DNA from 2 places in the Desulfofundulus sp. JL263-se genome. Region 1 is predicted to be linked to the other one. Evidence: a T-box and tRNA genes for the amino acid it is inferred to sense, from the RefSeq annotation. Region 1 holds a T-box; the other holds one or more tRNA genes.

Evidence for each region. A T-box is a leader RNA that pairs with one kind of tRNA and senses whether it is charged. The one in region 1 lies ahead of ileS (isoleucine--tRNA ligase), so its partner is inferred to be a tRNA-Ile.
Region 2: it has a tRNA-Ile gene. The T-box ahead of ileS (isoleucine--tRNA ligase) is inferred to sense a tRNA for this amino acid. The anticodon was not compared.

What each region holds. Positions count from the first base shown of each region.
Region 1 covers NZ_CM149993.1:1,100,115-1,114,689, reverse strand. The annotation lists gene ACX4JR_RS05635 (hypothetical protein) at 258-539, opposite strand; gene ACX4JR_RS05630 (small, acid-soluble spore protein, alpha/beta type) at 1,266-1,445, shown strand; gene ileS (isoleucine--tRNA ligase) at 1,487-4,294, opposite strand; T-box leader at 4,361-4,580, opposite strand; gene ACX4JR_RS05620 (DUF167 domain-containing protein) at 4,651-4,938, opposite strand; gene ACX4JR_RS05615 (DivIVA domain-containing protein) at 4,953-5,648, opposite strand; gene ACX4JR_RS05610 (YlmH family RNA-binding protein) at 5,732-6,526, opposite strand; gene ACX4JR_RS05605 (YggT family protein) at 6,540-6,815, opposite strand; gene proC (pyrroline-5-carboxylate reductase) at 6,831-7,652, opposite strand; gene ACX4JR_RS05595 (cell division protein SepF) at 7,668-8,099, opposite strand; gene ACX4JR_RS05590 (YggS family pyridoxal phosphate-dependent enzyme) at 8,127-8,819, opposite strand; gene ACX4JR_RS05585 (biotin/lipoyl attachment domain-containing protein) at 8,823-9,716, opposite strand; gene pnpS (two-component system histidine kinase PnpS) at 9,896-11,275, opposite strand; gene ACX4JR_RS05575 (winged helix-turn-helix domain-containing protein) at 11,272-11,979, opposite strand; gene pgeF (peptidoglycan editing factor PgeF) at 12,021-12,839, opposite strand; gene ACX4JR_RS05565 (MBL fold metallo-hydrolase RNA specificity domain-containing protein) at 12,892-14,466, opposite strand.
Region 2 covers NZ_CM149993.1:3,000,160-3,014,734, reverse strand. The annotation lists gene ACX4JR_RS15640 (Rossmann-like and DUF2520 domain-containing protein) at 1-606, shown strand, start outside; gene panB (3-methyl-2-oxobutanoate hydroxymethyltransferase) at 596-1,429, shown strand; gene panC (pantoate--beta-alanine ligase) at 1,482-2,330, shown strand; gene panD (aspartate 1-decarboxylase) at 2,333-2,716, shown strand; gene ACX4JR_RS15620 (biotin--[acetyl-CoA-carboxylase] ligase) at 2,887-3,882, shown strand; gene ACX4JR_RS15615 (biotin transporter BioY) at 3,948-4,532, shown strand; gene ACX4JR_RS15610 (type III pantothenate kinase) at 4,700-5,467, shown strand; gene dusB (tRNA dihydrouridine synthase DusB) at 5,486-6,439, shown strand; gene ACX4JR_RS15600 (transcriptional regulator) at 6,800-7,324, shown strand; gene ACX4JR_RS15595 (shikimate dehydrogenase) at 7,351-8,433, shown strand; gene greA (transcription elongation factor GreA) at 8,680-9,153, shown strand; gene lysS (lysine--tRNA ligase) at 9,252-10,772, shown strand; rRNA gene ACX4JR_RS15580 (16S ribosomal RNA) at 11,056-12,606, shown strand; tRNA gene ACX4JR_RS15575 (tRNA-Ile) at 12,809-12,885, shown strand; tRNA gene ACX4JR_RS15570 (tRNA-Ala) at 12,967-13,042, shown strand; rRNA gene ACX4JR_RS15565 (23S ribosomal RNA) at 13,091-14,575, shown strand, end outside.

The DNA of each region.
Region 1 (14,575 bases):
ATAAAAAAATATCTCCCCGAGGGGTGACTACTTTATGTGGTGCAAGGATTGCTGTTTTTTCAAACAGTGGCGGCCCCTTTCTGTAGCGATGTGCGAAAAGTTTCACAAGCAAATTGAACCGTCTGCCCGTCCCTGCGATCAGTTTATTAGCAAGCAACAGAGGACAAATGAATGGGGTGAACAAACTTGCGATTTTTTAAAGGATTGCAGGTAACGGGCTACAGAATTAAGGAGGCATACACAAAATGCCTCCCTTTTTACGTCAGCCCCCAGCTATAACGGTCAACCGTCATGAGGATGCTGCTCACTATTGTTGGCACATCCCCTTCCAGCACACGGCTGTAAGACACCGCCAAGGGTAATTTAACCTCTGCTCCCTCCCGCAGCTTAACTCCCACCTCGATGTAAATCGGCCCGTTTTCCCTTGCAGCAGGTACCCCGCGCAGGCGGAAAACTCTTGAATCCCTGGATTTGCATTCTGTCTCCACCTGGGATAAAAAATTACTGATTGCCACCTTGCCGGCCTGGAAGTTCTCCACAAGCCACACCCCTTATTTATAAAGATTTAGTGTTCTAAGTGTATGAATAAATAATGGAATAGGCCAGTAAAAAGGGGCCAACGCGCAAATTTTTTGCCTAAGTGGGATAAGCGGCTTCCGAAATACAGACCGCTGGCGGGCCCATCCAACTGTTTAAACCAGGAAATTGACTTAAGGCCGCTCCAGGCCCCTCCATGCTCAAAGCAAGGTTTTTAGTAAAATGTTCCTGAATATTTTTAACCCCTCTGTATAGAATAGTAATTAACAAGGGTCCGTAATGGCCGAGCCCAGATTGTCACAGGGTCTAAAAAAGGCTCTGTGACAGTCGGCCAAAGATTAATACCGGGTCATAAGGGCTCGGTATTAGTCGGCGGGAAGATTGGTAACTGTTCCTGGAGCCCTTGCAATGGTCTGAAGGATCATTTGCAGGGTCGTAAGGGATATTTACCAATCGAGCTAAGATTAATACAGGTTCCGTCTTTCCTGGGTTCCCCCAAGAATAAGGTCTTTAGCAGTCGAGAAACTGCTATTGGCTCTTAAGGTATCTGTATTAGTCGAGCGAAGATCATTACGGGTTTCGTAATGATCCTCGATAGTCGAAAGGCTGTCGGGAATCAAGCAGGGATTCGTAATGGTCGTAGCGCAGGTCATTACGGGCTCTAAGAAACCCTTCTCTTTCCTTAGAGAAGGGTTTCCTATTACTTATATTTGTAAAGGAGAAAAAAATTGGCTAACAGAAAAAATAAAAAAGATTTATATATAGAAAAAATAAAACTGGAAGTTGCCGAAGAATTAGGTCTTCTGGATAAAATCCTCAGCGAAGGTTGGGGAGCTTTGAATGCAACGGAAGCAGGCCGTATAGGCGGTAAAGTAGCCGGGCGGCTGAAAAAGGAAGGCATGGTATAAAAAAATGCAGTTTCCATAATTAACGGAAACTGCATTTTTTTTTATTCTTTCAATTCTCTTTCAAAACTCATTTCTTTAAGTACCGTGGCACAGCGCGGGCAAACTTCCGGATAGTCCTCGTCCTTACCTACATCTACGTGATAATTCCAGCAGCGCTCGCACTTTCTTCCTTCAGCCTTACGGACGACTACCCCCGCTTCGGGTAGTTCTTCAAAGGTTAAAGCATTTTCAGGCACACCGTCCTTTAGAAGATGTACCGTCGATACTATAAACAAACCGGGCAGGTCATTTTTCACGGGGCTGAGGAACTCATAAAAATCATCATTCACGTAAAGAGTTACAGCTGCTTCCAGGGAATTGCCAATCATTTTTTCCTTGCGGGCTGTTTCCAGGGCCCTGTTCACTGCCGACCGTACCCGCAGCAAGCGTTCCCACTTGCTCTCCAATTCCGGATCCAGGTAACTTTCATCAATTTCAGGCATATCGGTCAGCTGGACACTTACTGGTTCTCCTTCTACTTTAGGCATGTGCTGCCAAATTTCCTCGCTGGTAAAGGCCAGTACCGGAGCAAGCAGGCGCACCAGTACATGCAAAGTCTTATATAATACGGTCTGCACAGCCCGCCTCTCCAGTGAAGCCGCAGGTTGGCAGTAAAGGGTATCCTTGACAATGTCCAGGTACCGGGCACTCATTTCTACAGTGCAAAAATTATGGATGGCATGGTAAACGGTATGGAACTCATACTCCCTGTAGGCCTTTATTACCCGTTTGATAAGCTTATTTAATTCCAGAAGGGCCCACCGGTCTATTTCCCTGAGCTCCTCCCGGGAAACTTGATCCTTGGCAGGATCAAAGTCGCTTAAGTTCCCCAGTATAAACCGGGCGGTATTTCTTATTTTCCGGTAGGATTCAGTAATCTGCTTTAATATATTTTGTGATACTGCCAAATCTCCCCTGTAATCGGCTGAAGTTACCCACAAGCGGAGTATATCCGCCCCCATTTGCTTGATTACCTTGAGGGGATCAACTACGTTTCCCAGGGATTTACTCATTTTACGGCCTTTTTCATCTACAACAAATCCATGGGTTAGAACGGCCCTGTAAGGGGCCTTACCTGTTACTGCTACCGAAGTACTTAACGAAGAGTTAAACCACCCGCGGTGCTGGTCGCTCCCTTCCAGGTATAAATCTGCCGGCCAGCGTAAATCGGGCCATTTTTCTTTTTCATCCAGAACCCCCATGTGACTGGTGCCACTGTCGAACCAAACATCCATAATATCCGTTTCCTTGGTAAATTTCCTGAACCCGCATTCCGGGCAGGATAAATCCGCCGGAACCAGGTCTTCTACCTTCCATGCAAACCAGGCATCGGAACCGTGTTTCCTGAATATGTTTTGTAAGTGCTTGATGGTGGTATCGTTGATGATCTCCTTGCCGCACTGGGCACAGTAGAAAATGGGTATGGGCACGCCCCAGGTACGCTGCCTGGAAATGCACCAGTCACCCCGGCTGGCAACCATGTTATGAATTCTTTCTTCACCCCATGCCGGTATCCAGCGAACACCCCGAATGGCTTCCAGTGCCTGCTTCCGAAATCCTTCTATAGAAGCAAACCACTGTTCTGTGGCCCGGAATAAGACAGGGTTCTTGCAGCGCCAGCAATGGGGATATTGGTGGCTGATAACGCCCTTTTTGACCAGAGAATTTTGTTCCCTCAAGGTTTTAACAATACCTTCGTTGGCGTCAGAATAGAACTGTCCGGCAAACTCCCCGGCTTCTTCGGTAAATTTACCCTTACCGTTCACCGGCGAATAAACATCCAGGTTATACTTTAAGCCCACCAAATAGTCTTCATGACCATGACCCGGCGCAGTATGAACACAACCGGTACCGGCCTCTAAAGTAACGTGGTCACCCAATATCAATATAGAATCCCGCTCTACAAAGGGATGCCGGCATATGATACCTTCCATTTCCTGGCCCCTGAACTCCTTAATTATCCTGGACTCGGAAATTTCGGCATCCTTAATGAAATTTTCCAGGAGTTCCTTGGCCACCACATATTTTTCCCCGTCAACCTCCGCCAGCACGTATACAAATTCGGGGTGCACGGTAATAGCCAGGTTGGCCACCAGGGTCCAGGGCGTGGTGGTCCAAATAATGACAAAGGTACTATCCTCTGGTAAAAGTCCTTTACCGTTTTTAACCGCAAATTTCACATATATGGACGGGGACTTTTTCTCTCCGTATTCCACTTCTGCATCGGCCAGGGCCGTTTCACAAGTGGTGCACCAGTAAACCGGTTTAAGGCCCTTATAGATATAACCTCGCTTGGCCATTTCCCCGAAAACGCCTATTTGCCTTGCCTCATAATGCGGCATCAAGGTTAAATAAGGATTATCCCAATCACCCCTCACCCCAAGGCGCTTAAACTCTTCCCGTTGAATATTAACAAATTTGAGAGCATATTCCTTGCAGCGGCGGCGAAACTCAACAGCATCTATTTCATGCCGGTTAATACCTAATTCTTTAATTGCCTGCTGCTCGATAGGCAGGCCGTGGGTATCCCACCCCGGAACATACGGAGCATCATAACCGGTCATGGAATGAAATTTAACAACAATATCCTTAAGCACTTTGTTTAAAGTATGACCGAGGTGTATGTGGCCGTTGGCATAGGGGGGCCCGTCATGCAGGATAAACTTGGGCTTCCCGGAATTTTTCTCCTGCACCTTCCGGTAAATATCCAATTCATCCCAAAATTTAATGATTTCGGGCTCCCTTTTAGATAAGTTTGCTCTCATGGGAAAATCTGTTCGAGGTAGATTAAGCGTTTTTGCGTAATCCATATTTCCCACACCTCTTATTACAATTTTTTAAAGAATGAAATATTAAAAATATTAAAAGCCCGCCCCACAAGGGACGGGCCAATTTTCCCGCGGTACCACCCTCGTAGGTAGAATGTAAATCATTCTACCCCCTCTTTGCCTTTAACGGCGGCCACCGGTCGACCTACTCCTTTTTTCAGCCGACACCTCCCGGGTGATTTTCCAATGGCTCCCTTACCCGGTTCCCACCTTCCCCGGGCTCTCTGTGAAGGTTAACCAATGTACTCGCCCCGTTCACCGGCAATTTTCAACCTTTTTCTATTTTTAACATCAATAATTATATTCAAAAGCCCTATCCACGTCAACAACGAAAAGATTTATAACTTCAAAGCCCTAAGAACCAGCTTCTTATCTATTCCGTATACCCGAACAAACTTGTTGCGGCTTGCTTGTCCGGATACCAATTCAACCTGTCTTTTGGGCACTTTAAAAATTTTTGCCAAAAAGACCCTGCAGGCCTCATTGGCCTCTCCCTCCACCGGGGGCGCGGTAAGCCGTAACTTAAGTGCATCCCCGAAAAGTCCGGCCACCTGGTTTTTAGCCGCCCGGGGCTGGACCCTAATCTTGAAAATGACCCCCTTTTCATCTTCCCTGATGTCCCACATTGTTTTCACTCCCACTATGTACCGAAACCTTCCTGTTCTTCTCCCTGTTTCGCATTTTCCCCCTTATTCTGATCGGCAGCTCCTGCCGGATCTTGCTTGTCCACTTCTATTGTTTCAGCCGCACCGGCCTCGTTTATTTTCCCTTCAACCGAAGCCTCCTCCAAACAGGCAGCGGCGACCTCTTCCAGCGGCGCTATTGTTTCCTTTTCCTGTTTATCCAGAAGGTCAAGCTGGGCCTGTAAAAAGGAGCGGAATTTTACGCGAAATAACCTGGATTGCTTTTCCAGCCACTGGTACTCTTGGAGAATAGCCCGAACCCTTTCCTCGGCCTGGGCGGTAATTTCTTGGGCCCTTTCTTCCGCCATGCTTACAAGCCTGTCGGCCTCTTCTTCGGCCTGTTTTACCACTTCCTTCGCCTTTTGTCTGGCTTCATTGAGCAGTATTTCCGCTTCTCGCTTAGTATTTTCCCGCAGTTCTTCAGCATTCTTCTGGGCCATCACCAGGGTATCTTTAATGGTTTGCTCCATCTCCTGGTAACGGGCCACCCCCGCTTTGATATCCTCAAGTTTTTCTTTTAATCGCTGGTTTTCCAGGTATAGCCACTCGTAATCCTGGGCCAACTGGTCCAAAAACTCATCCACTTCCTCCTCGTTATATCCCCGAAAAGAACGGCGGAATTCCTTATTTTGAATATCTAAAGGCGTTAACACGGGAGTCACCTCTTTAATTCACTTTTTTGAAATTTTCTACCCGCATACGCCCTACTCCTTCCATCACGCCAAAATTCTCCTATTTACACATATCTTTTCAGTAATACCGCTATTCTTCCTTTCTTAGTACGCCCCATCACCTCAACCACTTCCGCCCTGCCTCTTCCCCGCACTGAAATTACATCCCCCTCCTTAACAGGGGCCGATTGATTGGTGCAAAGCCTCCAATTCAGGGCCACCCTTTGAACATTAACCTCTCTGGCCATTTTGCTGCGGGATATATTAAAAGCGCTGGCAGCCACCACGTCCAGCCGCAGAGAAGGCACCGTAGACCTTATCTCCTTAAACTTTGGTGGCGGGGGAGACAACCCTTCCCTTGTTATCTCCCTTACCTTAACCCTGGTCCGGCCTACCCTGCTAAGATTCATACGGATGAAATCAGTCACTTCCCGGGCCACCACCAGCCGGGCCTGGGAGTCGTCCACTATGATATCGCCTATCTTTTCCCGGCGCAAACCCAATCCCAGGAGAGAGCCCAAAAAATCACGGTGGCTCGCCCGGGAAAAATTAAAATTACCCTCGATGGCCAGGAAAGCCAAACCAGGATCTTCATCCAGCGGGTCCAGGTAATCGGGGCAAACAATTAATCTCTTTCTTTCCGCACCGGCATAGCCGCCGTCAGACGCTACTGCTATGTCCGGAATCATCTTTAAAACAGAAATTAAAAGGGCAGTATGAAAAGGATCATAAAAATCGCTTAACTGTGGTTTGTAAAAGCGAAGCACCCCTTCTGCCAGGTCCAGGCCCCTGGCCACCACTTCTTTGTCCCTGGGATCATTGACTTGGGCCAAAAGTTTGTCCCGGTCTAACAATGGCACACCACCCAGCACATTAAATTATATAACGCAATAACTCCACTACCAGCATCTCCAGAAAACGTAAAGCAAATAAAGCAAGAATAGGCGATATGTCCATCATTCCGATAGGCGGAATTAGCTGCCGAAATACCTTTAAAAAGGGTTCCGTAACTTCGTAAATAAACCTTACGGCAGGATTATAAGGAAGTTGAACCCAAGAAAGAATAATACGTATAATTATTAAAAACCAATATACTCTAAAAGCTACTTTAACAAAATCAATTATGTTAATTCCCGTGCTAATTTCCATAAGTCACCCCACACTTTATTTAAGCCCGCCGGAAAGCTCCTTGGAACGCAAGCAGGCTGCCTCCACCGCCTCCATAAAAGCCGCCCTTATCCCTGCATCTTCAAGGGCAAAAAGACCTTCTACGGTTGTTCCTCCGGGAGTAGTAACCATGTCCTTGAGCCGTGCCGGGTGTTCTCCGGTTTCTAAAATCATCCGGGCGGCACCCAGCATGGTCTTGGCGCTGAGCTTCAAGGCAATATCCCTGGGCAAGCCCATCCTTACACCCGCATCGGCCAGAGCCTCGGCAATCAGGTACATATACGCCGGACCGCTGCCGCTAAGGCCGGTAACCACATCCATAAGGTGCTCTGCAACGGAAACAACCAACCCCACTGAGGCACAGATTTCCTCTACTTTTTTTATATGCCCGGGCGAGGCATTTTTACCCCCCGCCACGGCAATAGCTCCTTCCCCGAGCAAGCAAGGAGTATTGGGCATCACCCGCACAACCGGTACGTTATCCGCCAAAAACCCCTCAATAAATTGAGTGGTAATTCCCGCGGCAATGGAGATTACCAGCTGCTCGGAACGTATTTCTTTCCCTACTTCCCCTAAAACTTCAGGTAAAATAAAAGGCTTAACAGCCAGTATCACAATGTCTGCCCGCTGCACCAGCTCAACATTATCCGTTACGGTATTAATACCCAGCTTATCCCGCAGGTGTGCCAATCTTTCCGGTTGCACGTCACTTACATAAAGCTTGTCCGCCGGTATAAGCCGGTTCTTAATAACCCCGGTCAACAGGGCCTCGGCCATAGCCCCGCCGCCCACAAAGCCCATTTTTTCAGTTAAAGACATAAATTTCCCTCCCGGCTATTGCTTCATCCAGGAAAACATGCCCTTTTCCCTCAACTGGTCTCTCAATTCATTTGATATATCCATATTGCTGGGGACAAAAAGAAATATGCCGCTCCCCACTTTTTGCATACTCCCGTTCAGCGCGTACGCCGCGCCGCTGACAAAATCCACCACTCGCCTGGCCAATTCGGCATCAGCCTGCTCCAGGTTAATTATTACAGGACACCTGTTTTTCAAATTATCCGCAATACCCTGAACTTCTTCAAAAACTTTTGGCTCCGCCACCACTACTTTGACCTGCCGCTGAGAATGTAATTTAACTACCTGTCCTTTTCTATGGAAGGAACTATAGCGCGATTCTTCCTCTTCCCGCAAAGCGTTATTCTGGACCATTTCTTCATCGTCGGCAACTTCATCAAAACCTATAAAGCCCATTACCTTATCCATCAATTTCTTCGCCACGGCCAACCCCCCTCAATATATACGAGGCCCGAATAATGCAGAACCTATGCGTACCATATTGGCGCCCTCTTCTATGGCCACCTCGAAATCATTAGTCATTCCCATGGAAAGATAATCCATTGATACGCCCGGAATTTTACCCCTTAAATTATCGGCCAGATGCCGCATTTCCCTGAATACCGGGCGAACTTCTTCAGGATCCTGCACATAGGGCGCTATGGTCATCAAACCCTTTACCCGGATTTTACCCAGCCGGGCTACATCCGTTAAAAAATCTAAAACTTCATTGCCTGCCAGCCCGAATTTAGTATCCTCACCGGCCAGGTTAACCTGAACCAAAACGGGAACAGCCACATCCTTTTTCTCCGCCCGCTTTTGAATTTCTTCAGCCAGAGACCACCGGTCCAGGGATTGAATCATACTGACTCTCCCTACAATATATTTAACCTTATTCCTTTGCAAGTGGCCTATCATATGCCACTGAATGTCCCCCGGTAATTGGGACATTTTGGGGAGCATTTCCTGAACTCTGTTTTCACCCAAAACCTTTACTCCCTGGCCTATTATCTGTCTAATTTTATCCACCTCAACGGTCTTGGTGACAGCTACCAATTGTATTTCCCCCGCACTGCGCCCGGCCCTTTTGGCAGCTTCCTGGATACGGCGTCGTACTTCCGCCAAATTAGCTATTAGCTCTCCATCCATTTTCTACCACTCCACCCTGTCGCCTTGTTTTACCCGACCGGGATTTGCTATGTAACGCATATTCTGGGTTATTATCCCGTCTCCCTGTATGACTATTTTCCCTCCTATATATCCCCGTATGGTTACAGGGACCCAATCTACAAACTGTTTTTTCACAACATACATGCCTGCTTGATTTTCTTTAAATACCAGGGCTTCCTGGGGTACGGGATACCCTTTTATTTCTTCAATAATGACGTGGATATTTACCTGCCTGAAATGCAAAATTTTATCCGGATAGCGAGAAACTTCCAGCAGCAATTCTCCATTACGTGGTTCTATCAATCTGCCGGAAATCCTTTCTCCTTCCCACAACAGGTTTAACTTTTCCCGCCGCCCTAACCGTTCAACATCAGTGTTTTTTTCCCCTTCTAATCTCAGGTACATTGTCAAAGGCTCCAGGTTGTCCACCAATTTACAAAAAGGAACGCCCTTTTCTGCTTTCTTCGTCATCTCTACCTGTTGCTTGCTCGATGTTTCTATTTTTTCAATTGTTTTCATGTCCAGCATGCCGGTGTTTTCTGGTTTAAGAACCCCCTCCAGTCCATCCACGTGAGTGCAAAGCAATCCTGCCCGGGGGCTATATACGGTAATACTGTTATTTATCCCTTTTATTCGGGCAATGGGAGACCCCGGCCTAACCCGCTCACCGTCTCTGGCCAGCATCTCTATATTTCCGGTGAGCGGAGCCCTCACGGGAATTTCATTTTTTAACAAAACAGCCACGGCAGGTATTTTTTTAACCAGTACATCTTCCTCAAATGACCTGATATCCACCAGCCGGATGGAAACCATCTGCCATATATTATTTCCGAAAAACCAAAGAACGCCGGTCAAAAATACTGTTCCCAAAATCACAGGAACCGAATGTTTCTTTTTTCTAAGCGGCACCTCTTGCTTATTTCCGGCCAGTTCACCCAAATTTATTTCACCATCCAGGGACTTTTTAAGTTTTTCATTAATTTAATTACCTCCAAAATAACGGAATTCCTTCCCTGCAGGATAATTTTGGTGGTTTATGTTAAAAATAATATCACTTACGAGCGGCCTATGGGAAAATATAAGCTAAAAACACTTCCCTTACCCACTTCACTTTTAACCTCAATACTCCCGCCCAAGGACTTAACCAAATGCTTCACTATGGCCAGGCCCAATCCCATTCCCCCCAACTCCCGGGAACGGGACTTATCCACCCGGTAAAAGCGCTCGAAAATGCGACCCAGGCTCTCCTTGGGAATTCCCGGACCGGTATCCATGACATCAATTCTAACCTTGTCCCCTGCGGAGCTGGCGCGCACGGTAACCCTTCCCCCGGGGGGAGTAAATTTTATGGCGTTGTCCACCAGGTTCATTAACACCTGGGCAAGCATATCCGCATCACCTTGAATCATAGGTAAATCATCCACAATATCATCAAATAAAACCAGGTTTTTTTCTTCCGCCTGGTTACGGAAAATAGTGATAACCCTCTCTATAACACCGGGCACGGATACCTTTTGCCAGTGATGCACCCCCTTCTGCCCCTCTATTTTGGAAAGGTCCATCAAATCGTTTATTAATTTTGTAAGCCGCTTGGTTTCCATGCTCATTATTTCCAGAAAGTATTTTGTTGTTTCCTTGTCCTCCATGGCCCCATCCAACAATGTTTCCAGAAAACCGTGAATGGAAGTTAAGGGGGTGCGTAATTCGTGGGAAACATTGGCTACAAAGTCACTGCGCATTTGTTCCAACTTTTTGCGCTCAGTAATATCCCGTAATATGGCCACAGCACCGTCCTCTTCCCGGCCCGCTCCTTCCAGGGCAGTGGCATAAACCTTGAGAGTGCGCGCCTCGGGGTATAACAACTGCACCTCCTTGGAAATGGGCCGCCGGGTTTCAAGGGCGGTAGTAAAAACATTTACCAGATCATAATTACGAATTACTTCCAATATTCCTTTGCCCTGGATGGATTCCTTATTGGTTTGCAAAATTTCCTCCACAACCGGGTTCACCAGTAAAACCCTGCCTGTTTTATCAACTGCAATCACACCATCGGCCATGCTGTCTAAAATAGCCCTGACCCGGTTTCTTTCCCTGGAAATTTCAGCAATAGTTCCTTTCAGCCTTTTAGCCATGTGATTTATACTTCGGGCCAGGTTGCCTATTTCATCATGAGAATCTATCTTAAGCTCCCTTTCCAGATTACCCCGGGCAATGTCTTCCGCAGCTTTCGTAATCTCGTTCAGCGGGCTTATCACCCGCTTATACAGCACCCAGGCCAGCCCTACGGCAAAGGGAACCGCCAGGGCCGCGGCTCCGGCAACGGTAATTTTATTTACCGCATAAAGCTCTAAAATAACTAAAAACAAGATGAGCAAAAAGAAATAACTGGCCACCGGGCGCCAGCTAATACTCATAAATATATTACGCCACTTCATTGAGGAGCCTCCTTTAAGCGATACCCCACTCCTCGAACGGTTTCAATAAAATTTGGTGAACCCGGCACCTTTTCCAATTTTTGTCTTATGTGTCGGATGTGAACATCAACGGTACGGGAATCTCCTATAAAATCATAGCCCCATATCTTCTCCAGCAAGTATTCCCTGGACAATACCTTTCCGGGCTCTTCGGCCAAAAAACGCAGCAATTCAAATTCCTTGGGGGTTAAATCAACCTTTTTGCCGTTCACCGTAACTTCAAAGCGGTCACAATCAATAACCAGCTCACCGATAACAAGTTTCGCATCCCTTGAAGCAATATCACTTTGCATGGACTGCGTACGGCGTATCCTGGCCTTCACCCGTGCTATCAATTCCCGGGGGCTGAAAGGCTTGGTTATATAATCATCGGCCCCCATCTCCAGGCCCAAAACTTTATCAACCTCTTCGGTTCTCGCACTGAGCATAATAATGGGAATTTGGCGGGTATTGGAATCACTGGACAAAGAGCGGCAAACTTCAATTCCGTCAATTCCCGGCAGCATAACATCCAGTATAATTAACTCCGGCTTTTCATTTCGGGCTTTTTCCAGCGCTTCATAGCCGTTAAAGGCCGTAATCACTTTAAAGCCTTCCCGCTCGAGATTAAATTTTATTAATTCTACAATGGATTTCTCATCGTCTACCACCAATATCTTAACCATGGGGCTTCCCCCTTTCTTCCAAAGCAAATGTCCTTTTTATTCTATTTTAACATCATTATCGCTCCCATTCTTCCCGTTTTGCCCCCCGAGAAACGATGGGAAAAAAACAGGTGATTGTGGCAGGCAGTACATAAATCCACCGTCATCACGTTTTGCGGCCTGAGCCCTGAATTCAACAGTTCATCCCTGTTAACGGCAGCCAGGTTTAACTTCCAGCGTCCTTTTCCCAAAGGCTCCACAAATTGTTGCCAGTTATCAAAGCCCGATTGCAATTTATCAACAACCTTAATATCCACCTCATAACAGCACTGCCCGATGGAAGGTCCAATAACCGCCAGGCAATCTCCAGGATGGCAATTAAAAGTGGAAGCCATTTTTTCCACTGTTTTCCGGGCAATGTGTAGAACTGTGCCCTTCCACCCTGCATGGGCCAGGGCAACTACCTTTCTCACCGGGTCCATTAAAAATACCGGAACACAGTCTGCGTAATAACTGGCCAGGGGAACGCCGGGCTGGTCAGTTACCAGGGCATCTACTCCGGGCAGGGTATCCTTTTGGGATTTAGCCCCGCGGCCCAGGTGTTCCTCCCTGATCACCTTCACCCGGCTGCCGTGGACCTGGGCCCCGGAAACCAGGTAGCCGGGATCTATTCCCAGGGCCCGGGATATCCGGGCCCTGTTTTCCAATACATATTCCGGCCTGTCTCCCACGTGCAGGCCCAGGTTCAGGCTGTCATAGGGCTCGGGACTCACCCCACCCCACCGGGTACTGAAACCATGAACCACCAGGTTTGTATCCGTAAAAATTGGAAAGGTTAAAAACAGCAAGTCGCCGCTCTTCACAAGCTCATATGCAGGCATCAAACAAACGGCCCCTTTACTTTTATAATATCATAAAACCTTCTTTTAATCTTTACCCCCGGGATGCCATGCTGCTGCTTAAGGCCTCATCCAGCACTGATTCCAGCCCTTTTAAGTGCTGCAACACCTTTGCCCGCAGATTTCTGTCAGGAGTAATGTGGAAAAACTTCTGCAGCTTGGCGGACAATGCCGCATAGGATTCCATAATCTCTCCCGCTCCCACTTCCACTTCGGGAGTCAAAGCTACTGTCTCCTGCCAGCCGGGAGCATATGCCTCGTAACCCAGGCGCACAGAAATTTGCTTTTCCATTTCGGCCAGCGCTTCCGGGGCCCCGTGAACCAGAAAAACCTTTTGGGGTCCTTTCTCAAATTGGCCCAGCCACTGCAAAAGGGCTTCCCGGTCGGCATGGGAAGAATACCCGTCTATATTCCTGATATCCGCCCTTACGGCAATCTCTTCCCCGTGAATGCGAATGGAAGAAACACCGTCCAAAAGGCGCTGCCCCTTTGTCCCCGGCGCCTGGTACCCGACAAAAAGAATGGTACACTCGGGCCTCCACAAATTATGCTTTAAGTGATGCTTTATTCTCCCCGCATCACACATGCCGCTGGCAGATAAAATTATCGCCCCGCCTTTAATGTTATTTAGGGCCATGGATTCTTCGGTAGTGCGGGAGAAGCGCAGGGCCGGCATGGTGAGAGGATCTTTCCCTGCTGCAACCAGTTCCGTAGTTTCTTTGTCGAAACACTCCGGGTGACGCTTGAATACCTCTGTGGCAGCTACCGCCATGGGGCTGTCAATATAAACGTCCATGGGCGGAATTTCCCCTGCGATATAAAGGGCGTTAATATCATAAAGTAAGTCCTGAGTGCGTTCGACGGCAAAAGCCGGTATGATAAGATTACCTCCCTTGTCATAGGTCTCTTCAATAACCGCCTTTAACTTGCTTATCCTATCTTCCTTATCCCGGTGCAACCTGTTACCGTAAGTACATTCCATAACCACATAATCCGCTTCTGTTATTATAGTGGGGTCGTTAACATATGGTTTGCCGGCCCCGCCAAGGTCGCCCGTAAAAATTATCTTAGTTTCTTTACCATTTTCATTTATTATCAATTCTATCATGGAAGAGCCCAATATGTGTCCGGCGTCTAAAAAGCGCGCACTAACCCGGGAATTTATTTCTATCGTTTCATTATAAGAAACCCGCTGGAACTCTTTCACACAGCGGTGGGCATCTTCCGCAGTATAAATGGGCTCTATGGTTTTTCGGCCGGCCCTCCTGGCCTTACGGTTTTTTCGCTCAACTTCCATTTCCTGTATGTGCCCGCTATCCGGCAGCATAACTTCACACAAATCAACAGTAGCCGCCGTTGCCAGTACCCGGCCGCGGAAACCGTGCTTAAAAAATTTAGGGATGAGACCGCTATGATCAATATGGGCATGGGTCAAAAGCAAGAAGTCAACGCTGGCGGGCTCAACGGGAAAGTTATGATAGTTGCGCTCCCTTATTGCCCGTGGCCCCTGAAACATGCCACAGTCAATCATAATTCGCGTACCGCCTACCTCCAGAAGATGACAGGAGCCGGTAACGGTCTGGGCCGCCCCTAAAAACATTAACTTCATAATTATGTCCTCCCAAAAGCATTTATTTTAAATCCCTTGCACCCATAATTCCCTCCCTTTAGTGCATTTCCCTTCTGAAATAACTAAAAAGTAAGTTTTATCCCTTGAC
Region 2 (14,575 bases), 1.2 Mb from region 1:
ACCAGCGGTGCACATCCTTCAGGTGAACTTCACGGGGCGAGGGAGGCCGGGGCCCTGGCAGTCAGCATTCACCCCCTGCAGTCCTTTGCGGAAGTGGAGGGGGCCATGGAAAATCTGCCCGGCTCTTATTTCGCCCTGGAGGGTGATGAGGGCGCCGTAAAACTTGCCGAAAGGATTGTAAAGGATTTGGGCGGCAAAAGTTTTATTATTGATGCCAGGGATAAACCCCTCTATCACGCTGCCGCCTGTATAGCGTCCAATTACCTGGTTTCATTGATGCACTTTGCCACCGGATTGTATCGAAACTTCGGCCTTTCCAGAGAGGAGGCCTTTAAAGCATTACTTCCCCTTGTGCGGGGAACGGTGGAAAACATCAGGCGCGCGGGGCCGGTAAAGGCACTTACCGGGCCGCTGGCCCGGGGAGATGTCCCCACCGTTAAAGGACACCTGGAGGCCCTGGAGAAGGTGAGCGGGCAGGAAAGGGAACTGTACAGGCAATTAGGCGAATACACCGTGCGGGTGGCCCTGGAAAAAGGGAGTATTGACGCCAATCAGGGAAAACACCTGATAAAAATGTTAAAAGGAGATGCTTGGATTGAAAGATAGGGTAACTACGGCAAATTTTCGGGCTAAAAAGCAAGAAGGTCAACCTATAACCATGCTTACCGCTTACGATTACCCCCTGGCCCAGCTGGTGGATGAGGCGGGTATTGATGCCATACTGGTTGGAGATTCCCTGGGTAATGTGGTGCTGGGATATGAATCAACCATTCCCGTTACCATGGACGATATGGTTCACCATGTCAAAGCGGTTACCAGAGGGGTGAAAAGGGCCATAGTAATAGCCGACATGCCCTTTTTGTCTTATCATGTTTCCAAGAAAGAGGCTGTACGTAATGCGGGGCGGCTGCTGCAGGAGGCGGGCGCCCAGGCCGTGAAGCTGGAAGGCGGGCAGGAAGTGGCGGAAATAATAAAAGCCATAACGGATGCCGGTATTCCCGTAATGGGGCACCTGGGACTGACACCGCAATCCATTCACCAGATGGGCGGCTATAAGGTTCAGGGTAGGGATGAAAAGGCGGCCCGGAAACTGCTGGCGGATGCCAGGGCGGTTGAGGACGCCGGGGCGTTTTCCCTGGTGCTGGAGTGTGTTCCCACCCCGCTGGCCAAATTGATTACCGAAAAATTAGCCATTTCCACAATTGGCATAGGGGCAGGGCCCTACTGTGACGGCCAGGTTTTGGTAACCCACGATTTGATAGGTCTGGTGGGCGGTTTCAGCCCCAAGTTTGCCAAGCGATACATTAATGTCCGGGAGGATATACGGAAAGCGCTCCAAACCTTCAAGCGGGAAGTTGAGGAAGGCGTATTTCCCGCCGAAGAACACCAGTTTGACATGAATGAAGAGGTTTTAAAGAAGTTATATTAAGGCGGTCCTTTTAACTGCGTTGGTAAGCCTTTAAAGGTGGGGGAGAGACTAAGTGATCATCTGCCGAACAATTGCTGAAGTAAAATCCGTTATCCGCGAGGCCAGATCCGCCGGCCGCACCGTAGGGCTGGTGCCCACTATGGGATATTTTCATGAAGGCCATCTTTCCCTAATGCGGGCCGCTCGCAAGGATTGTAACCTGGTGGTGGTGAGTCTCTTTGTGAACCCCACTCAATTCGGACCCAATGAGGACTATGCCGAATATCCCAGGGATTTCGAGCGGGATGTCCAGCTGGCCAGGGATGTGGGGGTGGATGTTATTTTTGCTCCGGAGCCAGAGGAAATGTATCCTTCCGGCTTCCAAACCCACGTGGAAGTTGAAGAGGTTTCCAAGCCCCTGTGCGGGCGTTCGCGGCCGGGACATTTCAGGGGTGTGGCCACGGTGGTGACAAAACTATTCAATATTGTGGAGCCGGACAGGGCTTATTTTGGCCAAAAGGATGCCCAGCAGGTAATGGTTATAAAACAAATGGTAAGGGACTTGAATATGAACGTTGAAATTGTCACCGGGCCCATTGTGCGGGAACATGACGGGCTGGCCATGAGTTCTCGAAATGTTTATCTAAGCCCGGAGGAGCGCAAGGCCGCCACCGTGTTATACCGCAGTCTCCGGGAGGCAGAGGAAAGGATAAAAAACGGGGAAACCGACCCGGTGAAACTGCGCCGACAAATAGTAAATAAAATTAAATCCGAGCCCCTTGCCGATATAGATTATGTGGAAATACTGGGCATTCCGGATCTTAGGCCCTTGAAAGTTTTAAAGGGCCGGATTTTGATTGCCCTGGCTGTCCGGTTCGGCAAAACCCGGCTGATTGACAACACCATGGTGGAGGTGTCGTAGAAATGTTCATTACCATGTTCAAGTCAAAAATTCACCGGGCCACGGTAACCGAAGCCAACCTTAACTATGTGGGTAGCGTAACCATAGATGAAGAATTACTGGAAGCGGCGGACATACTCTCCAATGAAAAGGTGCAAATAGTAAATATTAATAACGGCGCCAGGTTTGAAACATATACCATAAAAGGACCCAGGGGCTCCGGTATCATATGCCTGAACGGGGCTGCTGCCAGGCTGGTGCAGCCGGGGGATACCGTAATTATTATTTCCTATGCCATGATGGATAAAAAGGAGGCCCTTGAATTTCGCCCGAAGGTAATCCTGGTAGATGAGCAAAACAAAATCAAGAAGGTAGTAGAGGGAGAAGTTCACGGTGAAACGGCGTGAAGCCAGTACTTAAGCAGGGCCGGTGCCTGTATAATTGACTTACAGGATGCACCGGGCCTTGTAAGTAACAATTCTTTGTTAACCTTTTAAAGTATATCAGTTGACAAGGTTGGAAATATTTATTTTATAACATTATGTTGAGCAATAAATCTTTAACGGGGAGAGAGCCGATGGCTTTAAGGGCAGACTTACTCCGGCTTTTAAAAGAGAACAGCTCCCATTATGTTTCCGGGGAGCAAATTTGCCGGCAGCTGGGCGTGTCTCGAACGGCAATTTGGAAACAGGTGGAAATTCTCCGGAATATGGGCTATGAAGTTGACGCCCGCTCCAATGCCGGGTACCGGCTGGTTTCCGTACCTGACCGGCTTTACCCGGAAGAAGTGGGGGCGGGCCTGGGCACTTCGGTAATAGGCAGGGAAATACGCTATGCCCCTAGTGTGGGCTCCACCAATGAATTTGCCAAGGAATGGGCCCGGGAAGGTGCTCCCGACGGGGGTGTTTTTATTGCCGAAGAACAGGGTGCAGGAAAGGGGCGCCTGGGCCGTGCCTGGTTTTCTCCCGCAGGCAAGGGCCTTTGGTTTAGCGTGGTTATGCGGCCCCGCATGAATCCGGCGGATGTCCCGCAGATTACCATGGTGGCTGCCGTGGCAGTGGCCAGGGCTGTTTATAAAGAAACAGGCCTGACCGCAGGAATCAAGTGGCCTAACGATTTACTTATGGGAAACGGCAGGCGGAGAAAATTGTGCGGGATTTTGACCGAGATGAATGCAGATATGGATCGGATAAATTATGCAGTGCTCGGTATCGGCCTCAATGTAAATATTACCCGGGAGGATGTTCCCCGGGAATTACGGGATATAGTTACCTCGGTGGCTATGGAAACGGGAAAAAAGATTAACCGGGTCAAGTTGCTGCAGGTTATTCTCCGGGAATTGGACCACTGGTATCAAGAATGGCTTGCCAGGGGGTTTAAGCCCGTTTTGGAACAGTGGAAAGATTGGAATGTTACCCTGGGGCGCAGGGTGAAAGTTACTACTTTTAAAGAGGTAGTAGAGGGGAGGGCGGAAGATGTAGATGAAAACGGGTCCCTTGTAGTCAGGCTGGACAGCGGGGGATTAAAAAGATTTATGGCCGGGGAGGTTTCCCTGCGGGAGAATAATGAGTAAGTTTTTTATCTATATCGTTAACTGTTAGATTGTAAGTGGTTTACTATCTAAAGGAGGTAATTTCAGTGAAAAATCTGTCAGCCCGGGATATGGTGCTGGTTTCCATGTTTGCCGCCCTGGCTGCCGTGGGAGCCCTGATTTTCAGGTGGCTGGGAGGAGCAATAGTTCCCTTTAGCATTGTTCCGTTTATAGTAGTTTTGGCGGGGTGTATTTTGGGGCCCAAACTGGGAGCCCTGAGCATGCTGGTATACATGCTTTTGGGCCTGGTAGGAGTGCCCGTATTTGAAAAGCCGCCCTTCGGGACGCCCGCCTATATCCTGCAGCCCACCTTTGGATTTATCATGGGCTTTGTAGCTGCGGCCTATGTAACCGGGCGTGTAATTAAAGGGAATGATTCAGCGGGGCTGGCACGGTACGTGGTGGCCACTTTGGCAGGGATGGCGGCAATATACCTGGTAGGCCTTCCTTACCTTTACTTGGTACTTAATTTTTACATGGGCAAAGCTTTTCCCGTTTGGGAAGTATTAAAAATTGGCTTTATTCCCTTTGTCGGGTGGGATATTCTGAAAGCTGTGGTAGCTGCGGGACTGGCCAGGGCGGTTCACTTGCGCCTGTCTCAAGGAAAATATGACATGCAGGGAAGCAGCTGAAGGTGTCGCAAAATGAAGAATGCCGGCCGGGCTGCTTTAAAGCCGCCCGGCCGTTTTTTTCTTTGAATAGTGCCTTTATTGAAAGTAAGGGCATGTTTTCTGAAGTTGCACCTGAAATATGCCTTTGATAGAATTAGGACAACGAAGCAAGGAAAGCAGGGATTAATTTGTTACTGGTTTTTGATGTGGGAAATACAAATATTGTGCTCGGTATTTTTGAAGAATCCCGCCTGGTGGTACACTGGAGATTATCCACTGCCAGCCACCGCACGGCGGATGAATACGGGATGCTTTTACGGGACCTGTTTGAGTCCAAAGGGTTGTCTTTATCCCGGGTTAAGGCGGTAGTTCTGTCTTCGGTGGTTCCCCCGTTGAATTACTCTTTGGAACGAATGTGCCAAAAGTATTTGGGGGTTGACCCGCTGGTTGTGGGCCCGGGCATTAAAACGGGCATGCCCATAAAGTATGAAAATCCCAGGGAAGTGGGAGCAGACCGAATTGTTAACGCGGTGGCCGGCTTCGAGATTTACGGCGGCCCGTTAATTATTGTTGATTTCGGCACTGCCACTACCTTTTGTGCCATATCCGCCCGCGGAGAGTACCTTGGAGGCGCCATAGCCCCCGGTATCGGTATTTCAACCGAGGCCTTATTTGCCAAGGCGGCTAAACTTCCCCGGGTGGAAATAGCAAAACCCCCTTCCGTTATAGGTAAGACCACCGTAAACAGTATGCAGTCGGGTATTTTTTACGGGTTTGTCGGCCAGGTGGACGAAATAGTACGACGCATGAAGCAGGAATTAAAGGGAGATCCAATGGTAGTGGCTACCGGCGGCCTGGCCGGCTTGATTTCCGCCGAATCCAGGACGATAGACAAGGTGGATCGTTTATTAACCCTTAAAGGATTGAGAATAATATACGAAAGGAACAAATCTTAAATCCACGGAGGTAAATACGTGCATATTGGAAGTGTACCCCTTGAGAACCCGGTGGTTGCCGCCCCCATGGCCGGAGTAACCTGCCGGGCTTTTCGTATTTTGGCCCGGGAAGCCGGGTGTGCCCTGGTTTGCACTGAAATGGTCAGTGCCCAGGCCCTGGTTTATAAAAATGCAAAAACCTACCGGTTAATGGATTGCAGGGGCGAAGAGGGCCCGGTGAGTGTGCAAATTTTTGGCAGCAATCCTGAATACATGGCCCGTGCCGCGGAGATTGTATCCCGGTACGGTGCTGCCATTATTGATATTAATATGGGCTGTCCCACTCCCAAAATAGTGAAAAACGGGGAAGGTGCGGCCTTGATGAAGAACCCGGCCCTGGCGGCCAAAATAGTGTCTGAAGTGGTAAAGGCAGTGGAACTGCCCGTTACCGTTAAGATGCGTAAGGGCTGGGACGGCGACAGCATTAACGCCGTTGAACTGGCAATGGCCGTGCAGGATGCCGGGGCAAAGGCGGTAACTGTACACGGCAGAACCAGGGACCAGTTTTACAGCGGGCGAGCGGACTGGAATATTATTAAAGCGGTTAAGGAAAAGGTATCCATACCCGTTATCGGCAACGGGGATATTTTTTGTCCCGAGGATGCGGCCAGAATGATGGAGGAAACGGGCTGCGACGCCGTTATGATCGGCAGGGCCGCCCTGGGAAACCCCTGGATTTTCAATAGAACGGTTATGTATTTGCAAACGGGAATTTTACCTCCCGGGCCCGGGAAAAGGGAAAAAATCGCCACGGCCTTGCGGCACCTGGATTTGATGGTTGAAGACAAGGGGGAATCGGCCCTTTGGGAGATGAGGAAGCATGCTGCCTGGTATATGAAGGGAATGCCGGGTGCCGCCCGCCTGCGGGAACAGGTAAACAAGGCCAAATCCCTGGAGGAACTCAGGGGGATATTGCTGGCGTTTTTGGATTAGAAAAACAATAGAAAAATTAACCAGCCCCATGCTGTTAATAAAGCCTGCATCTTTGGAGATGCAGGCTTTAATCCCCCATCCCCTCTGAGATAACCTTTCGCACATGGACACCACCCTCTTTATTTCCCACATTCTCCAGATGCATGGCATGGGCTTCCAGCTTTTCCCGGGAGCAAAAATCTCGCCAGTCCAGGGTTAAGGGGGGGGCAAATCTCCGCTGCCCGGTAATGTTACAGGTAAATTAGCGGCAACAATACTTTTTTTCTTGCCAACACTGGTATTTTTAGCTAAAATAGGTTTTGTACACAAAGTTGTGCACATAAAAATTCTGCTAAGGGGATAAAATGTTAGGGAAAGGAAATGGATTTTATAAGAATCGGTGAAAAGGTCATCAGTAAAAAAAAGATTGATAAATCCATAAAGGAAATTCTAAAACTCCGCCAGGCGGGTTTTTCCCAAAGTGAGGTCGCCCAGCGGTTATCTATTGACCGTACTTTTATAAGCAGGTTGGAGAGCCTTGGGGAAATCAGGAAGGGCAGGCGGATTGCCGTCATAGGCTTTCCTATAGCCAACAAAAAAGAGTTGGAAAATGTCCTGGCATCCATGGGTATTGATTTCGTTTTTTTGATGACGGAGAAGGAAAGGTGGCAATTTGTTAAAGAAAAAACCGGGTTGGACCTTTTTAACGCTATTATGGACATGGTAGCCAGGTTGCATAGCTATGACCGCATTGTTATCATTGGTTCCAACAAGAGGATAAAGATAGCTGAAGCGGTAATGGATAAGGACGTTATAGGTTTTGAAATTGGGGAATCGCCTATTCAAGAAGATAAGTACGTAAATGTACAGGAAATTAAAGAATTGCTAGAGGCCATTAAGGACTGAGCCTGCAGGGAGGGAGATAATTAATAATGGGTTCCTTTGCCTTTATAATTCATCCACTGGATGTTCAAGATGTTGCCCGGAAGTTTGGTTTTGTAAAGTACATGCCTGCTTCTCTGGTGGAGAGACTTTTACGGGTGCTTCCCCCCCTTCAGGTTTCAAAAATTACCGGAGTTGAATCACCTTACAATTCGGTGGAGGGCTGGTTTATTTCCTGCCCTCTTACTGCGAGACAAATGATGGAATTGCCTGAAGACTATGTAATAAAGCGAATCATTCAAGCCGGAAAACTGGCAGAAAAACTGGGGGCCAAGGTGCTTGGCCTGGGGGCTTTTACTTCCGTGGTAGGGGATGCCGGTATAAGTATTGCCAGGGAACTTAATATTGCCGTAACCACAGGCAACAGTTATACCGTGGCCACTGCCATGCAGGGGATCCGGGAGGCAGCGAAGCTGATGGGACATGATTTAAAAAAGGCACGGGTGGTGGTACTGGGCGCCACAGGCTCCATCGGCAGGGTGTGTGCACGGCTGTTGGCCGAAGAAGTAAATAAACTTACCCTGGTGGCCCGGCAGCGGTCACGGCTGGAACAATTGGCCCGGACCATAATGTATGAGACCGGCCTGGCAGCGAAGATAACTTCAGATGTTAAAAGTGCTCTTAGATCTGCTCAGGTGGTGGTGGCTGTAACCAGTGCCTTAGATTCCCTTATCGGCCCTGAAGATCTTATGCCGGGAGCGGTTGTTTGTGATGTTAGCAGGCCCCGCAATGTTTCCAGGCAGGTGGCCGAACAGAGAAATGACGTATTGGTTATTGAGGGAGGAGTTGTAAAGGTGCCGGGCCCGGTAAAATTTAATTTTAATTTTGGTTTTCCTCCGGGCATGGCTTATGCCTGCATGTCGGAAACAATGATTTTGGCCTTGGAAGAGCGCTATGAGAATTTTACCTTGGGTAGGGATTTAACTTTGGAGCAGGTGGAAGAAATTTCGCGCTTGGCCGAAAAACATGGATTTGAACTGGCGGGCTTTAGAAGTTTTGAGAGGGCAGTTACTATGGAGGAAATAGAGACAATAAAAAGAAATGCGGAAATGAAGTTGAAAGTTGCAAATTAGGTATGCTCCTCGTCTTTTATTATTGCCTTGACAAACAATACCATGGCTCATATAATGTTAAAAAGTTTAGCCGGGGATATGGTGCACTGCAAATTTTTTTTGCAGTGTTTTCATACGCCGTTGTAAGATTGAGGGCCGGAGTATATTTTCTCCTGCTCTTTTTTTGAATAACATCTGGGGAAATGCAATATATTTTTTTGTAATTGAAGTTAAAAATTACTTTAGGTGAGGAGACGATTTAAATTTATGAGTGAGAATAGAGAAGTCATTTTGACTAAAGGCGGCCTTAAAAAAATTGAAGATGAGTTGGAAGAGTTAAAGTCTGTTCGCCGCAGGGAAGTAGCTCAAAGAATTAAGCAGGCAATTGAATTTGGGGATATCAGTGAAAATTCTGAGTATGAAGATGCCAAGAATGAACAGGCCTTTATTGAAGGCAGAATTATCACTTTAGAAAAAATGTTGCGGAACGCCAAGATCATCGGAGATACCAATACAGATGAAGTTTCTATTGGATCCACTGTAAAGTTAAAAGACATTGAGACCGGAGATGAAATCCAGTATACCATTGTGGGCTCAATGGAGGCGGAACCGGATGAAAATAAAATTTCCAATGAATCTCCCGTTGGTAAGGCCATTCTTGGCCATAAAAAAGGTGACGTGGTAGAAATAACTGTTCCGGCAGGTGTTTTTAAGTATCAAATATTAGATATAATGTCTTAAAGACTTCCGCCGAATTAAAATTTAATTTAACAGTACGGTATAGAGCTCCTGTGCTTGTTGATATACAGGTGAAGTTATAAGAACCCGGAGGGAGTGCTATGGCAAATAGCAGGGAATTTGACGGAGCGGAACCGGTATGTGATGATTTGACAGATACAGATAAGGAAAAATATAATGAGCTGATGCGGGTGCGAAGGGAGAAGCTTGAGGAACTCAGGAATGCCGGCATCAATCCTTTTGGTGAAAAATTTGAGTTTACCCATCATGCCCGGCAAATAAGAGAAAATTATGAGGAATATGCTGATAAAAATGTATCCATAGCCGGCAGGATAATGGCCAAGCGCGGTCATGGGAAGGCCGGCTTTGCCAACGTCCAGGATGCAACGGGTCAAATACAGATTTACGCCCGCTTAAATGATTTAGGGCAGGAAAATTATCAATTGTTTAAAGGCCTGGATATAGGAGATATAGTGGGCGTCAGGGGAACGGTATTTAAAACGCGGACGGGCGAAGTAACCGTGGCAGTAAAAAAACTGGTTTTACTGGCAAAATCCCTGCGCCCTTTGCCGGAAAAATGGCACGGGCTTAAAGACGTGGATTTGCGCTACAGGCAGCGGTACTTAGATTTAATTGTTAATCCTGATGTTAAGCAAACATTTATATTAAGGAGTAAAATAATAAAGGCGCTTAGGAATTTCCTAACAGAAGAAGGTTTTTTAGAAGTAGAAACACCCATGATGCACCCCATAGCAGGTGGTGCTGCAGCCCGGCCGTTTATAACCCATCATAATGCTTTAGATATGGATCTTTATTTGCGCATTGCTCCTGAGCTTTACCTTAAGCGCCTGCTTGTGGGCGGTTTCGAAAAGGTGTTTGAAATTAACCGTAATTTTCGCAATGAAGGGATAAGTACCAAACATAATCCCGAATTTACCATGCTGGAATTATACCAGGCTTATGCCGATTATTACGATATGATGGACCTTACGGAAAAGCTGATATCTGCCGTGATCGAAGAGATCCTTGGCACCACCCGAATAAACTTCCAGGGGAAAGAAATAAATTTTGCCCGCCCGTGGGAAAGAATGTCTATGCTGGAAGCGGTAAAGCAGTATAGCGGATTGGACTTTACCCGGCTTGAAGTAGAGGAGGCCCAAAAAGTGGCCAAAGACATGGGGCTGGAAGTAGAAGAGGCCGACGGGTGGGGTAGCATTTTAAACAAAGTTTTTGAAGAAAAAGTTGAACCCCACCTTATTCAGCCTACATTTATTATGGATTATCCCATTGAAATATCCCCCCTGGCCAAGAGAAAAGAAGATCAGCCGGAATTGACTTATAGATTTGAGCTCTTCATCAACGGCTGGGAAATAGCCAATGCATTTTCGGAATTAAATGATCCCATTGACCAAAAGGAACGTTTTTTACGCCAATTGGACAAGCGCAAGGCTGGGGATGATGAGGCCCATATGATGGACGAAGATTACATAACTGCCCTGGAGTACGGTATGCCTCCCGCCGGAGGACTGGGTATAGGGATAGACAGGCTAATTATGCTGCTTACCGATTCTCCATCCATAAGAGATGTCATATTGTTTCCGCTAATGAGGCCCAGGGATTAAATCCCGGGCCTTAAAAACATTTAAAGCGGCTTAATTTGAATGTTGACACTTAAAGGTTCTTATGGTACTATACTTAATTGTTAAGCGAGATAACGATATTACACAAGCCAAATTAGATAATTGAGAAAAGTTCCGATCCAAAAGTTAAAAAATTGGCTTGACAGTTATCAAAGGTTATGCTAACATAAGAACCCGAGGCATGACAAAAGGTCTTTGAAAACTGAACAGTGACCCTGGTTTTGATAGAGCCCTTGGAGATAAGAGATTAAACTTTCCGGATAAATAGATGGAGAGTTTGATCCTGGCTCAGGACGAACGCTGGCGGCATGCCTAACACATGCAAGTCGAACGGGGCAGCCTTTGGAAGTCCTTCGGGACGGACGGGGGAGTGCCTAGTGGCGGACGGGTGAGTAACGCGTGGATAACCTACCCGGAAGACCGGGATAACACCGGGAAACCGGTGCTAATACCGGATGAGCTTTTACTGTTGCATGGCAGTAGAAGGAAAGGTGCGGGAGCGCCGCTTCTGGATGGGTCCGCGTCCCATTAGCTAGTTGGTGTGGTAAAGGCGCACCAAGGCGACGATGGGTAGCCGGCCTGAGAGGGTGACCGGCCACACTGGGACTGAGACACGGCCCAGACTCCTACGGGAGGCAGCAGTGGGGGATTTTCCGCAATGGGCGAAAGCCTGACGGAGCGATGCCGCGTGAGCGAAGAAGGCCTTCGGGTCGTAAAGCTCTGTCCAGGGGGAAGAAGAGGTGACGGTACCCCTGGAGGAAGCCCCGGCTAACTACGTGCCAGCAGCCGCGGTAACACGTAGGGGGCGAGCGTTGTCCGGAATTACTGGGCGTAAAGCGCGCGTAGGCGGCCGAGCAAGTCAGGGGTGAAAGCCGGCGGCTCAACCGCAGGAGTGTTCTTGAAACTGCTCGGCTTGAGGGCAGGAGAGGGGAGTGGAATTCCCAGTGTAGCGGTGAAATGCGTAGATATTGGGAGGAACACCAGTGGCGAAGGCGGCTCTCTGGCCTGGACCTGACGCTGAGGCGCGAAAGCGTGGGGAGCGAACAGGATTAGATACCCTGGTAGTCCACGCTGTAAACGATGGGTGCTAGGTGTTGGTGTCGCTGAGGCATCAGTGCCGTAGTTAACGCGATAAGCACCCCGCCTGGGGAGTACGGTCGCAAGACTGAAACTCAAAGGAATTGACGGGGGCCCGCACAAGCGGTGGAGCATGTGGTTTAATTCGACGCAACCCGAAGAACCTTACCAGGGCTTGACATCCCGCGACAGCCGTAGAGATACGGTTTTCCATAGTGATACTATGGGCGCGGAGACAGGTGGTGCATGGTTGTCGTCAGCTCGTGTCGTGAGATGTTGGGTTAAGTCCCGCAACGAGCGCAACCCCTACCTCTAGTTGCCAGCACGGGAGGGTGGGCACTCTAGAGGGACTGCCGTTGACAAGACGGAGGAAGGTGGGGATGACGTCAAATCATCATGCCCCTTATGTCCTGGGCTACACACGTGCTACAATGGCCGGTACAGAGGGCAGCGAAGCCGCGAGGCGGAGCGAATCCCAAAAAGCCGGTCTCAGTTCGGATTGCAGGCTGCAACTCGCCTGCATGAAGGCGGAATCGCTAGTAATCGCAGGTCAGCAAACTGCGGTGAATACGTTCCCGGGCCTTGTACACACCGCCCGTCACACCACGAAAGCCGACAACACCCGAAGCCGGTGAGCTAACCCTTTTAAGGGAGGCAGCCGTCGAAGGTGGGGTTGGTGATTGGGGTGAAGTCGTAACAAGGTATCCCTACCGGAAGGTGGGGATGGATCACCTCCTTTCTAAGGAGTTTTTGCGAAAGAGCGGGAAACAGAGGGGGCTTAAGAGACCGGGGTTCACTGTTTAGTTTTGAAAGACCTTTGAAAGACCAAGGTGGTTGTTTGTTTCAGTGAGCGGTCGTTGGTAAAAAATATACGTTGAAAGTTGTTATTATAAGTTGTTATAATAACCAACGGCCAGCGACAAGCGACCAATAATTAATATGGGCCTGTAGCTCAGTCGGTCAGAGCGCACGCCTGATAAGCGTGAGGTCGATGGTTCAAGTCCATCCAGGCCCACCATTTGAGGAGTAGGAAGTGAGAGGTTGGAGGTGGGAAAGTAAATTCTCATTTCCCACATCTCACTTCTCACATCCCAAGTGTGGGGGTGTAGCTCAGCTGGGAGAGCACCTGCCTTGCAAGCAGGGGGTCACCGGTTCGAGTCCGGTCATCTCCACCAGGTACCTGCTCTTTGAGAACTGCACAGTAGAGAAGGTAAGATACCGTAGGTCAAGCTAATAAGGGCGTACGGTGGATGCCTGGGCGCTAAGGGCCGAAGAAGGACGTGGCAAGCTGCGAAAAGCCACGGTGAGCCGCAAGCAGGCGAAGACCCGTGGATTTCCGAATGGGGCAACCCGGTACCGCAAACCGGTATCATTCCGCACTGAACACATAGGTGCGGGAGGGGCACCCGGGGAACTGAAACATCTAAGTACCCGGAGGAAAAGAAAGCAAGAGCGATCCCCTGAGTAGCGGCGAGCGAAAGGGGGCCAGCCTAAACCGGCGGCATGCAGCTGCCGGGGTTGCGGGACTCTCCGAAGGGGTTAAGGAGTTCTAGCCGAAGTGGACTGGAACGTTCCGCCGGAGAAGGTAAAAGCCCTGTAGGCGAAAGGGCGAATTAACCTGGAGAGGATCCCAAGTACCGCGGGGCACGGGGAATCCCGCGGGAATCGGGGAGGACCACCTCCCAAGGCTAAATACCCTTAGCGACCGATAGCGGATAGTACCGTGAGGGAAAGGTGAAAAGCACCCCGGGAGGGGAGTGAAAGAGAACCTGAAACCGTATGCCTACAAGCAGTCGGAGCCCAGCACTCAACCAAGCATTTAAGGGAACAGAGTGTTGATTTGGGGAGTATTTACCAAACCCTGGCACTCAACTTAAGTGTTGGGTTGAGTGCTGGGTGACGGCGTACTTTTTGTAGAACGGACCGGCGAGTTACGTTTGGCGGGCGAGGTTAAGGGCCAGAGGTCTGGAGCCGCAGCGAAAGCGAGTCTTAAGAGGGCGCATAAGTCCGCCGGAGTAGACCCGAAACCGGGTGATCTACCCATGTCCAGAGTGAAGCGCGAGTAAAGTCGCGTGGAGGCTCGAACCAACCGTCGTTGAAAAGGCGGTGGATGAGGTGTGGGTAGGGGTGAAATGCCAATCGAACCCGGAGATAGCTGGTTCTCCCCGAAATAGCTTTAGGGCTAGCCTCAAGGGGTGATATTCGGAGGTAGAGCACTGATTGAGCTAGGGGCCTTCACGGGTTACCGAACTCAATCAAACTCCGAATGCCGGATATTGGACCTTGGGAGTCAGACTGCGAGTGCAAAGATCCGTGGTCGAGAGGGGAACAGCCCAGACCACCGGCTAAGGTCCCGAAACTGTGCTAAGTGGGGAAGGATGTGGGGTTGCCGAGACAACCAGGATGTTGGCTTAGAAGCAGCCATCATTTAAAGAGTGCGTAATAGCTCACTGGTCGAGTGGCCCTGCGCCGAAAATGTAACGGGGCTCAAGCACAGTACCGAAGCCGTGGCCCAGCACTCAAGGGATTGAGTGGTGGGGGTAGGGGAGCGTTCCCAGCGGGCAGAAGCAGTACCGGGAGGAGCTGTGGACTGCTGGGAAGTGAGAATGCCGGTATAAGTAAGCGATAAGGCAGGTGAGAATCCTGCCCGCCGAAAGCCTAAGGGTTCCTGGGGAAGGCTCGTCCGCCCAGGGTAAGCCGGGGCCTAA